2 regions of the Irregularibacter muris genome follow, and region 2 is predicted to be linked to the other one. Evidence: riboswitches for the same ligand, from Rfam matches in the RefSeq annotation. Region 2 holds a riboswitch; the other holds the start of a gene.
The links. Region 2 has a riboswitch for cyclic di-GMP ahead of NSA47_RS12290 (putative bifunctional diguanylate cyclase/phosphodiesterase). Riboswitches for the same ligand answer to the same signal wherever they lie in the genome.
Positions count from the first base shown of each region.

Region 1: another riboswitch for cyclic di-GMP. It lies ahead of NSA47_RS13965 (polysaccharide biosynthesis protein); the one in region 2 lies ahead of NSA47_RS12290 (putative bifunctional diguanylate cyclase/phosphodiesterase).

Region 1 covers NZ_JANKAS010000018.1:15,746-25,691, reverse strand. Annotated here, with positions in the region: gene NSA47_RS13990 (COG2426 family protein) at 160-645, shown strand; gene NSA47_RS13985 (LCP family protein) at 803-1,756, opposite strand; gene NSA47_RS13980 (YveK family protein) at 2,131-2,808, shown strand; gene NSA47_RS13975 (CpsD/CapB family tyrosine-protein kinase) at 2,825-3,553, shown strand; gene NSA47_RS13970 (tyrosine-protein phosphatase) at 3,554-4,321, shown strand; cyclic di-GMP riboswitch class II at 4,356-4,439, shown strand; gene NSA47_RS13965 (polysaccharide biosynthesis protein) at 4,500-6,326, shown strand; gene NSA47_RS13960 (type II secretion system protein) at 6,437-6,820, shown strand; gene NSA47_RS13955 (sugar transferase) at 7,094-7,717, shown strand; gene NSA47_RS13950 (SDR family oxidoreductase) at 7,728-8,618, shown strand; gene NSA47_RS13945 (glycosyltransferase family 4 protein) at 8,646-9,755, shown strand; gene NSA47_RS13940 (nucleotide sugar dehydrogenase) at 9,774-9,946, shown strand, end outside.
Region 2 covers NZ_JANKAS010000013.1:12,450-22,395, reverse strand. Annotated here, with positions in the region: gene trkA (Trk system potassium transporter TrkA) at 1-736, shown strand, start outside; gene NSA47_RS12295 (TrkH family potassium uptake protein) at 687-2,135, shown strand; cyclic di-GMP riboswitch class I at 2,415-2,501, shown strand; gene NSA47_RS12290 (putative bifunctional diguanylate cyclase/phosphodiesterase) at 2,688-4,082, shown strand; gene NSA47_RS12285 (methyl-accepting chemotaxis protein) at 4,156-6,255, shown strand; gene NSA47_RS12280 (DNA-3-methyladenine glycosylase) at 6,423-7,010, shown strand; gene NSA47_RS12275 (sugar phosphate nucleotidyltransferase) at 7,139-9,595, shown strand; gene NSA47_RS12270 (glycoside hydrolase family 94 protein) at 9,617-9,946, shown strand, end outside.

The DNA of each region.
Region 1 (9,946 bases), on a different contig from region 2:
TTCTAGTGAAGAAAAGGAATAACCTTCCTGAAGGGCATAAAACCATAGACATATACTATTAAACATATTAAAATAGTAAAAGGATAGTTATTATTCGCAAAAATAGTAATATTTTAAAAAATACAGCAAATTTAAATTTGCATCAAAGGAGAACACTAAATGGGGGAACTTATACAGGAAATATTTAATTTTTTATCCGTTGAAACTGCAGTTATACTCATCGCAGCCTTACCAATCATCGAACTAAGGGGAGCCATTCCTATAGGGGTATCCTTTGGCTTATCTCCTTTGCATTCCACAATTCTTAGCTTTATTGGAAGTATAGCTGTGGTACCTATATTGCTCTTTGGCATTAGACCCGCCTTTGATCTTTTAAAAAAAACCAAACTATTTAGGAAAACCATAGAAAGACTGACCGATAGATCCTTAAGTAAAAGTGACAAGATTCAAAAATATGGGGCATGGGGACTAGTGTTATTTGTGGCTATTCCTTTACCAGGGACAGGAGTATGGACTGGCACCTTAATAGCAGCCCTACTGAATATCCGATTTAAATGGGCTTTTCCTGCTATTTTATTTGGCAATTTGATTGCAGCCATCCTCATTATGACCCTAAGCCATGGAGTGGTGAATGTTCTTTCCTAACCCGTAAAGGCTGATTTATCTAGAAGAATAATGCTATAATAGAAATAGAACGATATGGCTTTGAGCCATATCGTTCTATTTCTATTATATAAATCTTTTATAGTTTTTTCTTAGTATAAGCTTTCTAATAAATTGTTTATTCAAATAGAATCTAGATCTATGATCTTCCGTTTTCGCTATTGCTTTCTGCAGTATTTTCTTGTACTCCATAAATATATTCATGCAACAATTTCACGTTGCTACTTAAATCCTGAGGCACTAAATAATAAACCCCATTCATCTTTTGTCCTTTAGCATAACCATCCACAGGAATTCGATACTGATCTATGGTCCGTACTCCATGAGTAAAGGCAGAAGTACCTAGTTTGAGCATTTCAGGCTTAGTCAGACTTGTCTCTACATGGGGTAGCAGCTTACTGATCATTTTAGGGTATTGCATAGCTCCAGCTCCCATTATCTTATTCATGATCTGCTCTAGTACGACTCTTTGTCTCTCTGTTCTTTCATAATCTCCATTTCCTGCATAACGAATTCTAGAATAGGCCAGGGCCTGCTCCCCATTTAGTGTTTGCACACCCGTTCCACTGACTTTGGCTCTAGATACTTCATAATCCTTAATGTCAATTTCTATTCCGCCTAAGTCATCAACAATATCCATAAGACCAAAAAAGTCTACCATGACATAATCTCTAATATTCATATCAAAGTTTTCATTGATGGTTTTGAGGGCCAATTGAGGGCCACCAAAGGCATAGGCATGATTGATTTTATCCATCCCTCTGCCGGGAATATTCACATAAGTATCTCTCATAATAGAAGTCAGCTTAATTTTCTTGGTATTTAGATCTAAAGTGGCAATCATAATACTATCGGATCGACTATTCTCATTGGGATTTCGCCTATCTAATCCAAAGAGAGCAATATTGGTCACTTTTGGTGTCTTGTTATCTTCCTTTATCCCCAATTCCTCATTGGAATCAATTATAGGGCCAGTCGCCACCTGATTGAGCAGATTGTAGACATAATAGCCTGTACCCAGTACAAGACATAAAAGAATGACCAGCGTCCCCAATATATATTTTTTAAAAGAAGATTTCTTTTTCTTTGTCATTGATTAACCCCCTTGATTTGTGTAAAAGTTCATTGATAACTTATCTATCTATTATAATTGATTCCCACCTTCTATACAATATTGTATAGAAGGTGGGAATCAATTATATAATAGGAAAGCGGTTATCACTGCTCTGGTGCGGCAGGAAAACCCAACCTATTGAGAATAAACCTTTCTCTTGCAAAATAAAAAGGATAAATAGAGAGTGACTATGATGAATATTTATACGCGTTGTCGGTTGGTGTCGTATTATGTAAAATAAAAAAATTGAAAAAAACACAATAATTTGGTATAATTTAACTGCTATAAATACACATAATCTTCCTAAGAAATGGAAAAGTGTTTTGCGGAAGTTTACATAAGAGGAGGACATCATGGATTTTCAAGAAGAAATAGATTTGCGAGAAATGTTTAATATGCTCAAAAAAGGGTGGAAGATCATAGCCCTAATAACAGTTCTATCTATTGTTATTAGTGGAGTGATCAGTTTTTTTATTATGGCCCCTGTTTATGAAGCATCTACCACTATGCTAGTGGGGAAGGCTCAGGGTTATGATGCCCAAGTGGATTATCAAGATGTACTGTTGTCCCAAAAACTAGTTAAAACCTATGGGGAGATCATTAAGAAAAAGATTATTTTACAACAAGTCATCACCAATGAAAATCTAGATTTGACTGTGGAAGAATTGTCAGAGAAGGTATCGGTAAATCCTGTGGGAGATACTGAACTGATTCAAATAAAGGTAACAGATAGATATCCTCTACAAGCAACAAAGATTGCTAATGGTATAGGGGTTGTCTTTAGACATCGAATTCAAGACATTATGAATGTGGACAATGTTAGTATTATTGAAGAAGCTACACCCCCTGTACATCCTATTAAGCCCAATAAAAAGCTAAATGTAGCTATTGCAGCGATATTAGGGTTTATGGTAAGTGTGTTCATTATATTCATTAAAGAATACTTAGATAACACCATGAAAACTCCAGAGGATGTGGCTAAGTATTTAGATTTACCAGTGCTAGGATCCATACCTCAGACTCAAGAATAGAAAGTGGAGGATAACCATGAAAGTCAATAATTTATTTACCATACAAAACCCAAAATCTGTTCAGGCAGAAGCCTATAGAATATTAAGAACAAATTTACAGTTTTCCAGTGCAGGAAAGCTAAAAACCATTGTAGTGACCAGTGCAGCACCAGGAGATGGTAAAAGCACCAGTTCTATCAATATGGCCATTACCTTGGCTCAAGCAGAGAAAAGGGTACTCCTCATAGACTGTGATTTGAGAAAGTCAACTATACATAAATATCTGCGGATATCCAATCAAGAGGGATTAACCAATGTACTAGCGGGGATGACTACTCAAGATAAAGTCCTCTTGGCTACAGATATAAAGGGATTACAAGTGATTACAGCAGGACCTACCCCGCCCAACCCAGCAGAATTGCTTCATTCCCAAAGAATGAAAGACTTATTAAAGGAAGTTAGAGAGCAGTATGACTATGTCATCTTAGATACCCCTCCAGTGGTGGCGGTTACCGATGGATCTTTGCTTTCTACCCTAGTAGATGGGACCATTTTGGTGGTATCGGCAGGCAATACTCCCATCGATATTGCGAAAAAAGCAAAGGAAAATCTAGAGAAAGTCCATGCCAATATCTTAGGAGTAGTTTTAAACAAAATAAAGGTAGATAGTGAACAATATTACTACTATGATTATGGGACAAGTCCTGTACCCCAAAAGGGTAACAGGAAAAAGAGGCGTAAAGATAAGAAAATGGAGTGGGCCTAAATGTGGGATTTTCATAGTCATATTTTGCCTAATATAGATGATGGAGCTAAGGACAGTAATGAAACCATAAAAATGGCAAAGATAGCTGTACAAGAAGGAATACATACGATGGTGGCTACACCCCACTATATTCCCTTTGATCACGAAGTACATAAAGATGAAATTTTAGAGAGTATAAAAAAAATCAATGAAGCTTTAAAACGAGAAAATATACCCATAAAAATTTTACCGGGAATGGAAGTCTTTGCAGACTGGGAAATTTTAAAAAGAATAGATCAAGGACAAATCTTAACCATAAATGACACAAGGTATATCCTAATAGAACTACCTATGCATAATATCCCTGACGATATAGATGATCTATTCTTTGAAATAGAAGTAAGAGGACTACTTCCTATCCTGGCGCACCCAGAACGCAACAGGAAAATTCAGAATAATCAAAACATTGTTGCTAAATGGATAGAGAAGGGTGTCCTTACCCAAATAAACACAGGGAGCTTAATGGGTATCTTAGGACAAGCTTCTCAAGAAACAGCTGGAATTCTTCTAAAGCACAATATGGTCCATCTTCTAGGGACTGACGCCCATACATCGGGCAGAAGATCACCTGAAATAAAGGAAGCTATAAATACCATTAAAGAAATATTAACACTTGAACAATGTAAGTTAATTTTAGAAGAATATCCTAAGCAAATTTTAGCCAATGAAATAGTTACTCCAGGGAAACCTGTTTTAGTCAGAAAAAAGAAAAGATTTTTCTTTTTTTAGTATATATGACATAACTAAAGGTCCCCAGGCCTTATGATAAAGATGAGGTAATGAACTATATTCTATATTTGGGCACTTGGAATGTAGGGAGCCAGTAGTGCAACCGGCTTCTTTTAGTATTTTGCTTTTGAATTTGGGGAAAGGCAAAGGCAAAATAATTACTAAAGGGGGAAAAGCGATGAAATCTGTAAAACGCAAATCTATATTAATCCTGTCTGATATTTTTTTTGTTAATCTTTCTGTTGTATTATCTCTACTTTTAATCTTGCCAGTGGAACAATTTAAAACTCAATTTTTAAATTACCTGCCCATTGCCATTTTTACTATTGCCATAAGAATTATCATCTATTATCTTTCAGGACTATATTCTAGCCTTTGGAGATATGCTAGTATTGATGAATTGCTTAATGTAGTGATGGCTGTTACCCTAGGAAGCATAGGCAGTTATTTTTTTGCCCGTCTTGGAAGCTATCACTCTCTAATACAAATACATACCATTATTTGGATGCTAAACATTTTTTTCATTGGAGGAAGCCGCTTTGCCTATCGGATTTTAAGAAGATTAAAATTTAAGGTTTATAAATATGCCTCCCAGAGAAAAAATGTTTTAGTTTATGGAGCTGGAGATGCAGGCTCTATCGTCATTAAAGAATTGGAGACCCATCGGGAATTAGATACCAATATTGTGGCTATGATTGATGATGATCCCGCAAAATTTCGAAGAAGGATCAATGGTGTACCAGTAGTGGGTGGAAAAGACAAATTGATGGAAGCAGTGAAAAAGTATGATGTGGAAGAAATCATTATTGCATTACCTTCTGCCAATCGAAAAAGGATAAAGGAAATCATAGAGTTATGTAACCAAACAGGGTGCAAATTAAAAACTCTTCCAGGAGTATATGAACTTATCGATGGAAAGGTAGATATAAAAAATATCAGAGATGTAGAGATAGAGGACTTATTGGGAAGAGACCCCATAACCTTAAATAACAAAGAAATTAATGATTATATCAAGGGAAAAGTGGTATTGGTTACCGGAGGTGGTGGATCTATAGGTTCAGAACTTTGTCGACAAATTGCCACCTTTGGTCCCCAAAAACTCATTATCTTCGATATTTATGAGAATAATGCCTATGATTTACAATTAGAGCTAAAAAAGAAATATCCAAATCTAGATTTATCTGTACTCATAGGGTCAGTGAGGGATAAAGCTAGAGTCAATAACATTTTTGAAATCTATAAACCTCATGTAGTATTTCATGCGGCGGCCCATAAACACGTACCCTTGATGGAGGATAGCCCTGCCGAGGCCATAAAGAATAATGTTTTTGGCACCATCAATGTGGCAGAGGCTGCCAATCAATACAAAAGTAATAAATTCGTATTGATATCTACGGATAAAGCGGTAAATCCTACTAATATCATGGGGACTACTAAGAGAATAGCAGAGATTACTATTCAAATTATGAACAAACAAAGTGATACTGAATACGTAGCTGTACGCTTTGGCAATGTCCTAGGAAGCAATGGCAGCGTCATTCCAGTATTTCGAAAACAAATAGCTGCTGGGGGACCTGTTACCGTCACCCATCCGGATATTATTAGATACTTTATGACTATTCCAGAAGCCAGTCAACTTGTCCTACAAGCAGGGGGTATGGCTAGGGGTGGGGAGATCTTTATTTTAGACATGGGAGATCCTGTAAAGATAGTGGACTTAGCAAGAGATCTTATTAGGCTGTCAGGATTTATCCCTGATGAAGATATCAAGATAGAATTTACTGGCCTGAGGCCAGGAGAAAAACTCTATGAAGAACTTCTTACGGCCGAAGAAGGATTAGTAGCTACGAAGCATGCGAAGATTCTAATTAGCCAACCCATAAGTCACAATGCCATAGAGTTTATGAAGGAATTAGAAAAGCTTAAGGGAGTACTGAGTAAATCAGGAGAGGAAATAGCCCAGGTGATGAAGGAGATTGTGCCTAGTTTTAGTAGGGTGGGGTAGAAAAAGCTTTTGCTTTAGTAAGTATATTTATGGGGAACACCATCGGGAGTCTTTAAAAGACGCTAAAAAAGAGTTGACTAAGATCTTGGGAACTTGTAGGTGTTATAAAAATGTGTAATGGTACTAAAAGTGCACATGGCAAGATTTATGTTGATGGATTTACTCTAATAGAGTTGATAATGGTAATTACTATTTTAGCCATTTTAGTTCTCATAGCAATACCGTTTTTTCTAGGATATGTAAAAGCTGCTAAAGAGGAAGTTTGTAATGCTAATTGCCCACAGTTAGATAGGAAGTATCAGATGTATTTGCTTATGGAAGAAGCAAAACATACAGAAATTATTTTTGATAAGTTTATGCAGGAACATAGCATAGAAACATGTCCAGATAATGGTGCTATTGATTATAAGGATGGTAAAGTTCAGTGTGAAGTTCATTGCAAACACAATGATGAAAACAGTGGTAACGATGATGGTAGCACTCCTTTTATATGATGGTAATAGTTCTGTTTTTATCGAAGGATTGAATGGTGAGGACGACGTGAGTATGGTGAAAGGATAAAGAGGCTACAACACAGTGATATAAATGGATTCAGCACAACTACTAAATGTACTAATGTTACAGAAGCATTACACGTCTATCCATCCAATCAAGAGATAGAATTATGCAAGATATAGTACTTAAAATCAATCAAATCACTACATAAAGAAGAAAATAAGGTGTACTACACACCACAAATATACATAACCGAAGCAGGAGGAACTATCATGGTTTATTTAAAGATCAAAAGATTAATAGATATCATACTTTCAACACTGGGACTTATCTTATTATCTCCTGTTTTTTTAGTACTCATTATAGCAATCAAGGTTGACTCCCCTGGACCTGTCCTCTTTAAACAGAAGAGAGTCGGGACCCATAAGATTCATTTTCATATATTGAAGTTTAGAACCATGAGAATCGATACACCGAAGGACACACCAACGCATCTTCTTGAAAATCCGGACCAGTGGATTACAACGGTAGGTAAGTTCCTACGTAAAACATCTCTGGATGAGCTACCGCAGATCATCAATACCTTTAAGGGTGAGATGAGTATCATTGGACCTCGTCCAGCGCTCTGGAACCAGTATGATCTGATTGAAGAAAGAGATAAGTACGGTGCTAATGATGTGCCGGTTGGTCTTACAGGCTGGGCGCAGATTAATGGTAGAGATGAACTTGAGATTGATGTTAAGGCTACACTTGATGGAGAATACGCTGAGAAGATGGGACTTCTGATGGATATGAGATGCTTCTTCGGGACAATATTTAGTGTTCTTAGAAGTGATGGTGTTGTTGAAGGTGGGACTGGAACAAAGAAAGCTGATAAAGAGTCAGTGAAACAGTAGGGGTGAGCAGATGTTATTAGTGACAGGGATTACAGGACATACAGGAAGATATTTCTTACAAGAACTTATTGATCATAAATATGAAGGACCAATCCGCTGCATCGTTAGGGAAACATCTGACACTTCAATGTTAGATAACAGCGGATTAAATATTGAGAAGGTTTATGGAGATCTCAACAACAAGGAGTTCGTAAGAAAAGCTGTCAATGGAGTAGACAATATCATGCACATTTATAACATCCATCATTCACCGATGATTGTGGAAGCAGCTATCGAGAACAATGTGAAACGAGCAATCTTAGTACATACAACAGGTATATATTCAAACTTTAAATATGCTTCTCAAGACTATAAAAATATTGAGAAGAAAGTCACAGAAATGACTGCAGATCCAAACTGCCCCACAAAAGTCACGATTCTTAGGCCAACGATGATCTATGGTGATCTTTGTGACAGCAATATGAGTAAGTTTATAAAGATGATAGATAAATTGAGAATACTGCCAGTCATTAACGGCGGCAAGAGTTTAATACAGCCAGTTAATGCTAGAGACTTGGGAAAAGCATTCTATACAGTTCTCATATCTCCTGAAAAAACAGCTGGAAAAGCATATGACTTATCAGGTGAAAAACCTCTAAAGATGATAGAAGTTTTTAAGATGATAAGCGATATGATCAATAAGAAAACAACATTTGTCAGTGTTCCTTTAGGGTTTGGGGTTGTACTTGCCCAAATTGCTAAAGTGCTGACTCTTGGGAAAATAGATTATGTAGAAAGAGTTCAACGTATGGGTGAAGACAGAAGTTATCCTCATGCTGAAGCCAAGAAAGATTTCGACTATAATCCGATGAGTTTTGAAGAGGGCATTCAACTTGAAGTGAATCAGTATTTAAAGAAGTAACTAGATGATGAAAGTAGGATTGACAATATGAAAATAGCTGTACTCTCAAGCCATACGTCATCACTATTTTGGTTTCGTATGGATATGATGAAAGATTTTATAAAACATGGACATTCTGTCATAGCTTTAGGACCAGAACCTGAATCAAACTGGAAGAGCAAGTTTGAGGAAAATGGAATTCATTATAAGCAACTCTTTGTGGAAAGAAATGGCATAAATCCGTTTAGTGATTTAGAAACTTATCGAGAGCTTAAGCAGTTTATGAAAGAAGAGAGGCCAGACAAAATATTTGCATACCAAGCAAAAACTGTAGTTTACGGAAGTCTGGCAGCAAAAGCTAATGGCATTAATGAAGTATATCCACTGATAGCGGGTCTTGGATCGATTTTCAGAGGAGAAGGGCTTAAAAACAAAATAATCAAAACAATAATGAAGACAGAATATCGTTTGGCATGTAATGCAAGCAAGAAGGTGTTTTTCCAAAATAATGATGATAAAAATGAGTTTGTAAATAACGGACTTATTAAAGAAGATAAAATCGTGATTATAAATGGATCTGGTGTGAACCTTGAGAAGTTTAGACCAGAATCATTGCCTGATACACCAGCATTCTTGTTTATAGGTAGACTAATAAAAGATAAAGGTGTTATGGAGTATTTAGAGGCTTGCAAGAGAATTAAGATTGAATATCCTGAAGTAAGGTGTTTACTTGTTGGGCCTTATGATAGCAATCCATCAGCATTACAACCAGAAGAGTTGCAGCCTTTTATAGACGAAAGTATTATCGAGTATTTTGGAGAACAGACCGATGTTAGGCCTTATTTGAAACAGTGTAGCACTTATATATTACCTTCGTATCATGAAGGAACACCTAAGACTGTCCTTGAAGCCATGGCAATAGGACGACCAATTATAACCAGTGATGCTCCAGGATGTAGGGAAACTGTAACAGATGGATACAATGGGTTCCTTGTGTCTATTAAAGATGTAAATGGGTTAGTTGATAAGATGAGAGTCCTAATAGAAGATCGAGAAACAAATAGGATTATGGCAGAACGCAGTTTGAAACTTGCTAAAGAAAAGTATGATGTGAAATTAGTCAATAAATCTATTATGAAAACTATGGAATTATTATAGTGAAAAGGAGAAATTGAAATGAACTTATTTGAAAAAATCAAAAACAGAGAAGAAAAAATTTCACTTGTAGGTCTTGGTTATGTTGGAATGCCAATTGCAGTAGCATTTGCTAAAAAGGCAGAGGTTATTGGATTCGATATTAGTACGGACAAAGTTGAGTTATATAAAAAAGGCATCGATCCAACTAAAGA
Region 2 (9,946 bases):
TAAAAAGCATGTAAAAAAAGCCATGATTTTAGGAGGAGGAAAGATAGGCTTTTATTTAGCCCGTCAACTAACTAAATCTGGGATCATTGTAAAAATTATAGAACAAAATAAAGAAAGATGCCGATATCTATCTGAAAAACTTGATAAGGCCCTAGTGATCTATGGAGATGGCACAGATATGAACCTTTTAGAAGAAGAGGACTTAAAAACTATGGATGCTTTTATCGCTGTTACAGGATATGATGAGGAAAACATTCTGATGTCTATTATGGCGAAGCAATTGGGTGTAGAACAAGTAATTACTAAGGTAAGCAGGCCTAATTATTCCCGTATTATAGAAACCTTAGGGGTAGATGTAGCCCTAAATCCTATTAATATCTCTATAAGTAATATTTTAAAATATATCCGAGGGGGAAGGGTGATATCGGTATCCCTATTACTGGGAGAGCAGGCTGAAGTGACAGAAATTATTGCCTCAGAGAAGCTTTCCATTATTGGAAAACCCATAGAAGAATTGGATCTTCCCAAGGGTGTAATTATCGGAGCCATTGAACACAGTGGGAAGGTGACCATCCCCAATGGGAAAACGGTTATACATCCTCAAGATAGGCTGGTTATTTTCTATTTGACTGCTGAAACCCATGCCATAGAACCCTTTTTTAAGGAAAAAAAGGGGGGACTTATAGATGAACTATCCAATCGTAATAAGGGTATTAGGAAGTTTATTAATTTTTGAGTCCTTAGGGATGATTCCCTCCTTACTAGTGAGTCTGTATTATGGACAAAATGATAGCAAGGCCTTTATCCTATCTATTTTAATTACAGGGATTCTAGGCTTGATCATGTATAAAACTCCTACGAGGATTAAACGTATAAAATCCAGGGAGGCATTAAGTATAGTATCTGTGGGATGGGTTCTGGTTTCTTTTTTCGGTGCCCTTCCCCTTGTACTTTCAGGCAGTGTCCCTTCTTGGTTTGATGCTTTTTTTGAAATGGTTTCAGGTTTTACTACTACAGGAGCCACTGTGATCGGTGATGTAGAAGCCCTTCCCCAAGGGATATTATTTTGGAGGTCCTTTAGCCATTGGATAGGGGGGATGGGCATACTTGTTTTTACCGTTGCCATACTGCCTGCCTTTGGGGTAGGAAGCTTTCAGATATTTAAGGCAGAAAGCCCGGGACCTACTGCCGATAGAATTGTACCTCGTATAAAAGATACAGCCAAAATACTTTATACCGTTTATTTTATAGTTACCATCATACAGATTGTGTTTTTAAAAATAGGGGGTATGAGTTTTTATGATTCCTTAGTGTATACCTTCGGTACGGTGGGGACGGGTGGATTTGCTACCAAGAATGCTAGTGTAGGGGCCTATCATAGTTCCTATGTGAATTATATTATTTCCATATTTATGATTTTATCCGGTATAAGTTTTTCCCTTTATTACCAGATGTACAAAGGACGATTAAGGGAGGGCATTAAAAATGAAGAGCTAAAACTATACTTGGTGATTGTTTCAGCCAGTGTACTTCTTATTACCCTGAACATTGCTAAAAGCAATTACGGGAGCTTAGGAAAGGCCTTTGAACATGCTCTATTTCAGGTAGGCTCCATTATTACTACCACCGGTTATAGTACAGCTGACTTTGATCAATGGCCCACCTTTAGTAAAGCCATATTATTTTTATTGATGTTTGTAGGTGGGTGTGCCGGTTCCACCGCAGGGGGAATAAAGAACATAAGGATTCTAGTATTGTTAAAACTCATCAGAAGAGAAATGGCAAAAATCTTTCATCCCCGGGCAATTATTCATGTGAAAGTCAACGATCGAGTATTATCTGGAGATGTTCTTGCTAGCATTACAAGCTTTTTTGCTCTATATATCATTATTTTTGTATTAGCAACTATAGTTGTATCCTTAGAAGGAGTTGGCCTAGTCAGTGCCTCAAGTTCGGTGGCTGCTACACTTAATAATGTGGGACCAGGTTTTGATTTTGTAGGCCCTACCCGTAACTTTGGGGAATATGGCAATGCCAGTAAAATGCTTTTTTCCTTCCTCATGCTTTTTGGAAGGTTAGAACTCTTTACCATGCTTATGCTCTTTAATCCTAAGTTTTGGACAGATGAAATTTAAAAGAAAATCATTAATTTGATTACTAAGGGATGCTTAGGCATCCCTTTCATTATGTTATGGAGAAGTTCCTCTTGCTACTGAGAGATCTAACTTTCCTATCGCATCAGTATGGTCATAGCTGTTTTCTTGTAGGATTGGTGAGTTTATGTCAAAACCAATGCTGTTCCTGCGGGAATAAGCAAAAAATGTAGAATAAAGAAGGACTTTAAATAATAATGTAGAAATAAGTAGAAATAAGCAGAATTATTAATAGGTTATGGGACAAAACAAAATATCAAAATAAGTAAATGGCACACTTATCGAAAGGTAAGGTCGCAAAGCTATGGGTCTAAAGGATGACTATCCTATGATTGCCAGGTTGCCTTTTTTAATGTTAATCGGGCACTGGTGTATAACCAGTGCCTTATTTATGAAATAGAAAAGTTGGCCTTGTTGGTAAGAGTTCAAGTTTTTTATTTCATAAGAAGGAATTGTAGGGGGATATCCCCTGCCATAGCCAGGAGGGTGCTCTAGAATAGCGCCTTTTTTCCATCGCCAAAAGGGGGGGATTAAATGAAGAAAGAATTATATAGTAAAAACAATGGAGAAGAGGAAAGGAATAAAAATATTCAGCCATTCAATGGAGAACCATCATCAGTACATAATTATATTAAAAAATTAGCTAATTACGATGCCCTAACGGATTTACCAAATCGTACTTTTTTTATGAAGTATCTTTCTCGTACCATGCAACAGATCAAAAGGGATGAAGTGTTTGGAGTAATTTTATTTGACCTTGATGGATTTCGATATATTAATGATGCTCTAGGGCATAGTCATGGGGATCAATTAATAAGGGAAGTTGCCTACCGATTAAAATCCCACTTAGAAGGGATTGATATGATTGCTCGAATGGGTGGAGACGAATTCATTTTGCTGATTCAGGAAAAGAAAAGTGGAAATGTAATAGAGTGCTTAGCTGAAAAAATACTTAGAATCTTTGATGATCCCTTTGTATTTGAAGAAGGCATTGGGATATATACAACCGCTAGTATAGGGATTAGTCGATATCCTTTAGATGGTAAGGAGGCAGAGACATTAATCAAAAAGGCAGATTTAGCAATGTATCAAGCAAAGAAATTGGGGAAAAACAATTATTGTTTTTTTGAAAGCACTGGGGAAAACTTCATAAAAAATAAATTAGACCTTATTAATGATTTAGCAAAGGCTATCCATAATGAAGAGTTTGAACTATATTACCAACCTAAAATTGATGTAAAAACCATGAGTTTAGTAGGGATGGAGGCATTAATTCGATGGAATCATCCCAAACTAGGCACAATTCATCCAAATCAATTTATACCTTTAGCTGAAAAAACAGGACAAATCGTAAAAATAGATCAATGGGTACTGAAAAATGCCTGTATGCAAAATAAACAATGGCAAAAGGAGAACTATACTCCTATGGCGATATCTATTAATATATCAGCTATAAATTTAAATCATGCTCAATTGGTGGAAAAAGTAGAGGGGGTTTTAGAGGAAACAGGATTAGCACCAGGCTACTTAGAGCTTGAAATTACTGAAAGTACAATTATACATAATATTGACTATGCCAGTCGGATGATAAGGGAATTGCAAAAATTAGGCGTAAAAATATCCATGGATGATTTTGGTACGGGTTATGCATCTATTTCCAATATTAAAAAAATCCATTTAGATACAGTAAAAATAGATAAAGATTTTATTATGGACTTGCATAAGGACACTGCTAATAAAGCAATTGTTGCGACAATGATATCTATGGCAAACACTTTGGGGGTTAATGTAATAGCAGAAGGAGTAGAGGAAAAAAGTCAACTAGAATTTTTGAAAAAAGTAAATTGTGATCAGGTGCAAGGTTATCTATTTAGTAAACCCTTATCTGGCAAATTATTTAAGGAAAGGTGGTTAGTTAAACAATCTTAATATTTATGGGACAGGGCAATCTCAGAAAAATACATAAAATATCTTAGAATCATAACTTGTATGGAGGAAACAGATGAAGAAAATTAAAATAAATTTCAAAAAAATAAAACTTAAAAAAATAAATTTAAAAAGAATAGACTTTAAAAAAATAAATTTAAAAAAGAGTAAAATAAAAAATAAAAAAATTGGAAGTATTAGAACAAAGTTAATTATCTATTTTTCTGCCATTATTTTATTATCATCCATGGCCTTGGGATTGATTGCCTTACAAAGTTCTAGTGCTACCTTGACCCAAGAAGCAGAATTAGCCCTTGGGACAATGGCATCAGAGGCAGCAAAATTAACCCAAAGCAAAATTGAAGTGCAAAAACAAGCCTTGAAAATGATTGCCCTAAACAAAGATATCCAGGAAATGGATTGGGAAATACAAAAGTCTATACTACATAAGCAATTGGATGGAACAAACTTTTTTGCCCTAGCTGTAGTTACTCCAGATGGCACTGCCAATTATTCCAATGGCACCGTAGCTCAGTTGGGAGATAGAGAATATGTACAAAAAGCCTTTCAAGGAGAAACGGTCATATCAGATACATTAGTTAGCCGTGTGACAAATGATTTGGTGATCATGTATGCTACGCCTATAGAAGATCAAGGGGAGGTAGTGGGAGTCTTAGTAGGTCGTGCCAACGGATATTCCCTAAGTGAAATAGTGAAGGGTATAGGCTATGGGGATAGCGGATATAGCTATGTTATTAATAATAGTGGAACAGTAGTTGCCCATCTTGATAGACAGAAGGTCATGAAGCAGTTTACCCCCATTGAGGAATATAAAAATGATACTAGCTTAAAATCCATAGCTCAATTATTTGAAAAAATATTAGCAGAAAAAACAGGGGTGAGTAGTTACTCCTTTGAAGGGCGGGATTTGTATACGGGTTATGCTCCCATAGAAGATAGCAATTGGACATTTGTTATTAATGCCGATAAAAAGGAAGTATTATCGGCCCTTCCCCTCATCCAAAGGACTATTTTTGGGGTGGCAGGTATTATCTTAGTGTTCAGTATAATCCTTGTATTTATTTTAGGAACGAAAATGACAAAACCCATTATTCAAGCCGTACACCATGCAAAGAAAATAGCTGGCTTGGATATTACTGAAGATTTTCCCCAAACTTTTTTGCAGCAGAAGGATGAAATCGGTGATTTATCAAGGGCTCTACAGGGGATGACCAATAATCTTAGGGAGATTATTGAAGAAATTAAGGATTCTTCAGAACAGGTAGCAGCTACTTCAGAGGAATTGACAGCCACATCCCAACAAGCAGCCACTGCTGCCGAGGAAGTATCAAGAACAGCAGAGGAAATAGCCGTTAGTGCATCAAATCAAGCGCGAAATACAGAGGAAGGTTCCACAAAGGGGAATCTATTAGGACAGTATATTGATCAAGATCAAGAATATGTAGGGGATTTAAATAATGCTTCAAGTCATGTAATAGAAGTTGTTAATGGTGGATTGGAAGAGATTGAAAATCTTTCTAAAATAACAGAGGAAAGTAGTAGAGCAACAAAGGAAATCTATGAAGTGATATTAAAGACAAGTGATAGTTCCAATAAAATCGGTCAGGCAAGTGAGGTTATTGCCTCTATTGCGGCTCAAACCAATCTACTTGCTTTAAATGCAGCCATTGAAGCTGCAAGAGCAGGAGAGGCAGGAAGGGGTTTTGCTGTTGTAGCAGAAGAAATAAGGAATTTGGCAGAGCAATCTTCATCCTCCACAAAAGCCATTGATGAAATGGTACAAGAATTACAAAATAATGCTCAGAATGCAGTAAGAAGCATAGAAAGAGTGACTACAATTGCCCACGAGCAAGCCAGTAGTGTAACAAGTAGCAAAGGTAAATATATGCAGATAGATGAAGCCATGAAGGGCTCTGAAAAAGCTGTTGTACAGTTAAATGTTTTAGTAGAAGAAATGGAAAAAATGAAAGATGACATATTAGATACCCTACAAAGCCTATCTGCCATAGCAGAAGAAAATTCTGCCTCTACCCAAGAAGTCACAGCTTCCATGGAAGAACAAACCGCGGCGGTAGAGGAAGTTGCTAGTTCGAGTGAGAATTTATCAGAATTAGCCCAAAGGTTGCAAAAAATTATTGATAGATTTAAAGTATAAGCCTTTGAATAGGCTGGTTATGGTAAAGACACCGGGAATTGAGCAAATTTAATTCCCGGTGTTTTTATTATAAAATAATAAAATAGGAAACAATGTACTATAAGGATATTATATTAAGATCTTTAGGGAAAAGTATAATGGAAATAAAACAATAAGGAGTGGTTTTTTTGAGACTTGATTTATCCTTCTATCAAAAAGATGCGATTACCCTGGCCCAAGATTTATTAGGAAAGCTGTTAGTGCGGGAAATAAATGGACAAAAAATTATATCAAAAATTGTGGAAGTAGAAGCCTACATGGGACCAGAGGATAAAGGAGCCCATACTTATAATAATCGTAGAACGGAAAGAACAGAAGTAATGTTTTGGAGGGCAGGTCATGCTTATATCTATATTATTTATGGAATGTACTATTGTTTAAACGTAGTGGCAGCCGAGGAGGGGATTCCCCAGGGCGTATTGATCAGGGGCATAGAGCCTATAGAAGGTTTGGATATCATCAAAATAAATAGACCCATAAAAAGTAGAAAGATTCAAGACCTAACCAATGGACCGGGCAAGCTGTGTCAAGCTTTAGATATTGATATAAATTTAAGGGGAACAGATTTGGTCTATGGACAAGACTTATATATCCTTGACCATCAAGAAACCTTTGAAACCATAGCTTCTAAAAGGATAAACATAGATTATGCTGAGGAATATAGGGATAAGCTATGGAGATTTTACATAAAGAATAATATTTTTGTATCGAAATAGGCCTATAAAAATAGGCTTATTTTTATGAAAAATGTATAGATAACCCCAACATCCATATAATAAATCTACACTTAAATGATAAACTAGAAAACTTTTAGCTAGGAGTGATTGCAATCAAAGCGGTAATTATGGCTGGTGGGGAAGGGACAAGGTTACGTCCTTTGACCTGTGGTTTACCTAAACCCATGGTGCCCATATTAAATAAACCAATTATGGAACATATTATAAATTTATTGAAAGAAAATGGAATAGAAGATATCGCTGTCACAATGGCCTATCTCCCGGAAGTAATCAGGGACTATTTTGGTGACGGTTCTCAATGGGGAGTGAATTTTACATACTATATAGAAGACACCCCCTTGGGTACCGGAGGGAGCGTAAAAAATGCCCAAGAATTTTTAGATGAAACTTTTATTGTCATCAGTGGAGATGCCTTGACAGATATCAATCTCCCTAAGGTGATAGAATTTCACAAGGAAAAGAAATCTATGGCTACTTTGGTGTTGAAAAAAGAATTTATTCCTTTGGAATATGGGGTAATCATCACAGATCAAAGAGATAGAATTATTCGATTCCTAGAAAAACCAAGCTGGGGAGAGGTGTTTAGTGATACCATCAATACTGGCATTTATATATTAGAGCCTGAAATTATGGACTATTATAAAAAAGGGGAAAGGTTTGACTTTAGCAAAGATTTATTTCCAAAGATATTGCAGGATAGATTACCCATGTATGGTTATGTCGCAAAAGATTATTGGTGTGATATAGGGGATATAGCTACCTACAATCAATCTCAATTTGATACGCTACAGGGATTGGTAAATCTACCTAAAATCTATCAACAATATAAAGAAATTGAAAAAGGGATATGGGTAGGAGAGGGAGTTGAATATAAAGAAAACGTTAAATTTATTCCTCCGGTATGCATGGGGAAAAACAGCTATATAGAAAAAGAAAGTTCTATAGGACCCAATGTAGTCATGGGAGAAAATTGTCATGTAGGGCAGGGCACCAGTATAAAAAACTCTATTATCTGGGGAAACTGCTCCATGGGTAGCCAAGTAGAGCTTAGGGGCAGTATAATTTGTCAGGGTTCATCCCTAGGAGATAGAAGTAACCTATATGAACAATCTGTTGTAGGTAACCAGGTTAGAGTCCTTCCCGGTGCGACCATCAATCCCAATATAAAGATATGGCCCCATAAAATCATAGAGGAAAACACTGTAGTGGATCAACATCTTATATGGGGCACTAAAGCTTCTAAGATTTTATTTGGACACAGAGGTATTTCCGGTGAACTAAACGTGGATATGACCCCAGAATTTGCCTCCCAGTTAGGTTCGGCCCTTGCCACTACCTTAAAGGAAAAGGGAAAAGTCATCCTAGCCTCTGACCAAAATAAAGGCAGCCAACTCATCAAGCAAGCTATTACATCAGGCATTTTAGCTGGGGGCTTAGGTGTTATCGATGTGGGAGAAGGTCCCCTACCCTTGTTAAGGTATGCTATTCGATACTTTAAGAGCCCTGGGGGAGTATATATCAGTGGGGAAGAACTACAATCCAGCAAACTTCATATAGAGATAATGAATGAAAAAGGGGCCAATGTGGACAGAAACACTGAAAAAAATATTGAGAACATCTTTAATAGGGGAGATTTTCAAAGGGTGAATAATAAACAAATGTCTAGGGTGCTTTATCAAAAAGACTTTTCTACTGCTTACATTACTCAGGGAATCTCACTATTAAATTCCATAGATAAAGTAAAGGAAAGAAACATGAATGTCATCGTTTCTTCTCCTGAAAATAGTATTTTAGCCTTAGGTTCTACATTATTAGAAACCCTAGGTTGCCATGTATATAGAATAAAGGTAGATGAAAAAGAAAAAAATCATCAAACCATTTTCTCCCATATAGAAAGTCAAATAAAAAAAGGCCAGGGTGATTTAGGGATATTTATTGATAAAAAAGGGGAAAGTCTAGTTCTGTTTGACGAAGAAGGAGAAAAAATTCAAAAAGAAAGATACCAATTATTAGCAGACCTTATTGCATTAAAAACAGGAAACTGTAAAAAAGTAGTGGCATCTCATACCTTTCCCGAAGCCATAGAAGATATAGCAAAAAAATATCATGCTGAGGTAGTGAGGACAAAATCCGCTCCTTCGGAGGTTCTTAATGAAATTTTGACTATAGAAGAAGACAATGAACAATTATTACCCTATATACTGCGTTATGATGCCCTTTGGGCCATGGGAAAAATCATTGATTATCTGGTACAAGAAAATATAAGCCTAAGGGAGCTAATTACAGAAATCCCAGAGTTTTATTACAAAGAAGAACACATTCCTTGTAATTGGAAGGATAAGGGCAGAGTGATCGGAAAGATCATTTCTCAATATGATGAAGAAGTTTTAGAACTCTTTGAAGGCGTAAAAATCAAAGAAGATAAAGGATGGGCAATTGTTTTGCCCGATAGTGAAAAACCCTTAGTGAATATCTACACTCAAGGATTTTCCGAAGAATATGCCCAAGAACTGTCCAATGATTTCATAGAAAAAGTGAAAAAGATTATTGATGGAGAAAAATAGGTAGATGGAAAAATAGAAAGGATGAAGCTTATGATATTCCTATGGATTCTATTTATACTCATCATCTTCATGATGATGAGTATAAAATTTAAGAAAAGTATAAGGGAAAAATATCCCCCTATTGAAATAAATGATGTGCTACTTAATTCGGAACAATTGGAACAACATGGAATCCGTGTAGCAGAAAATCATAGTTTATCTCCAAGGGAAAAATCAGCCACCTGCCTAAGGGGAAGATTAAGAAAAAACTATAGGGAGATTTTTGCAATATATAAAGAGCTAAACCAGGATGGGAGACAGGGCATAACCCTATCTCCTGCTTCGGAATGGCTATTGGATAATTTTTATGTC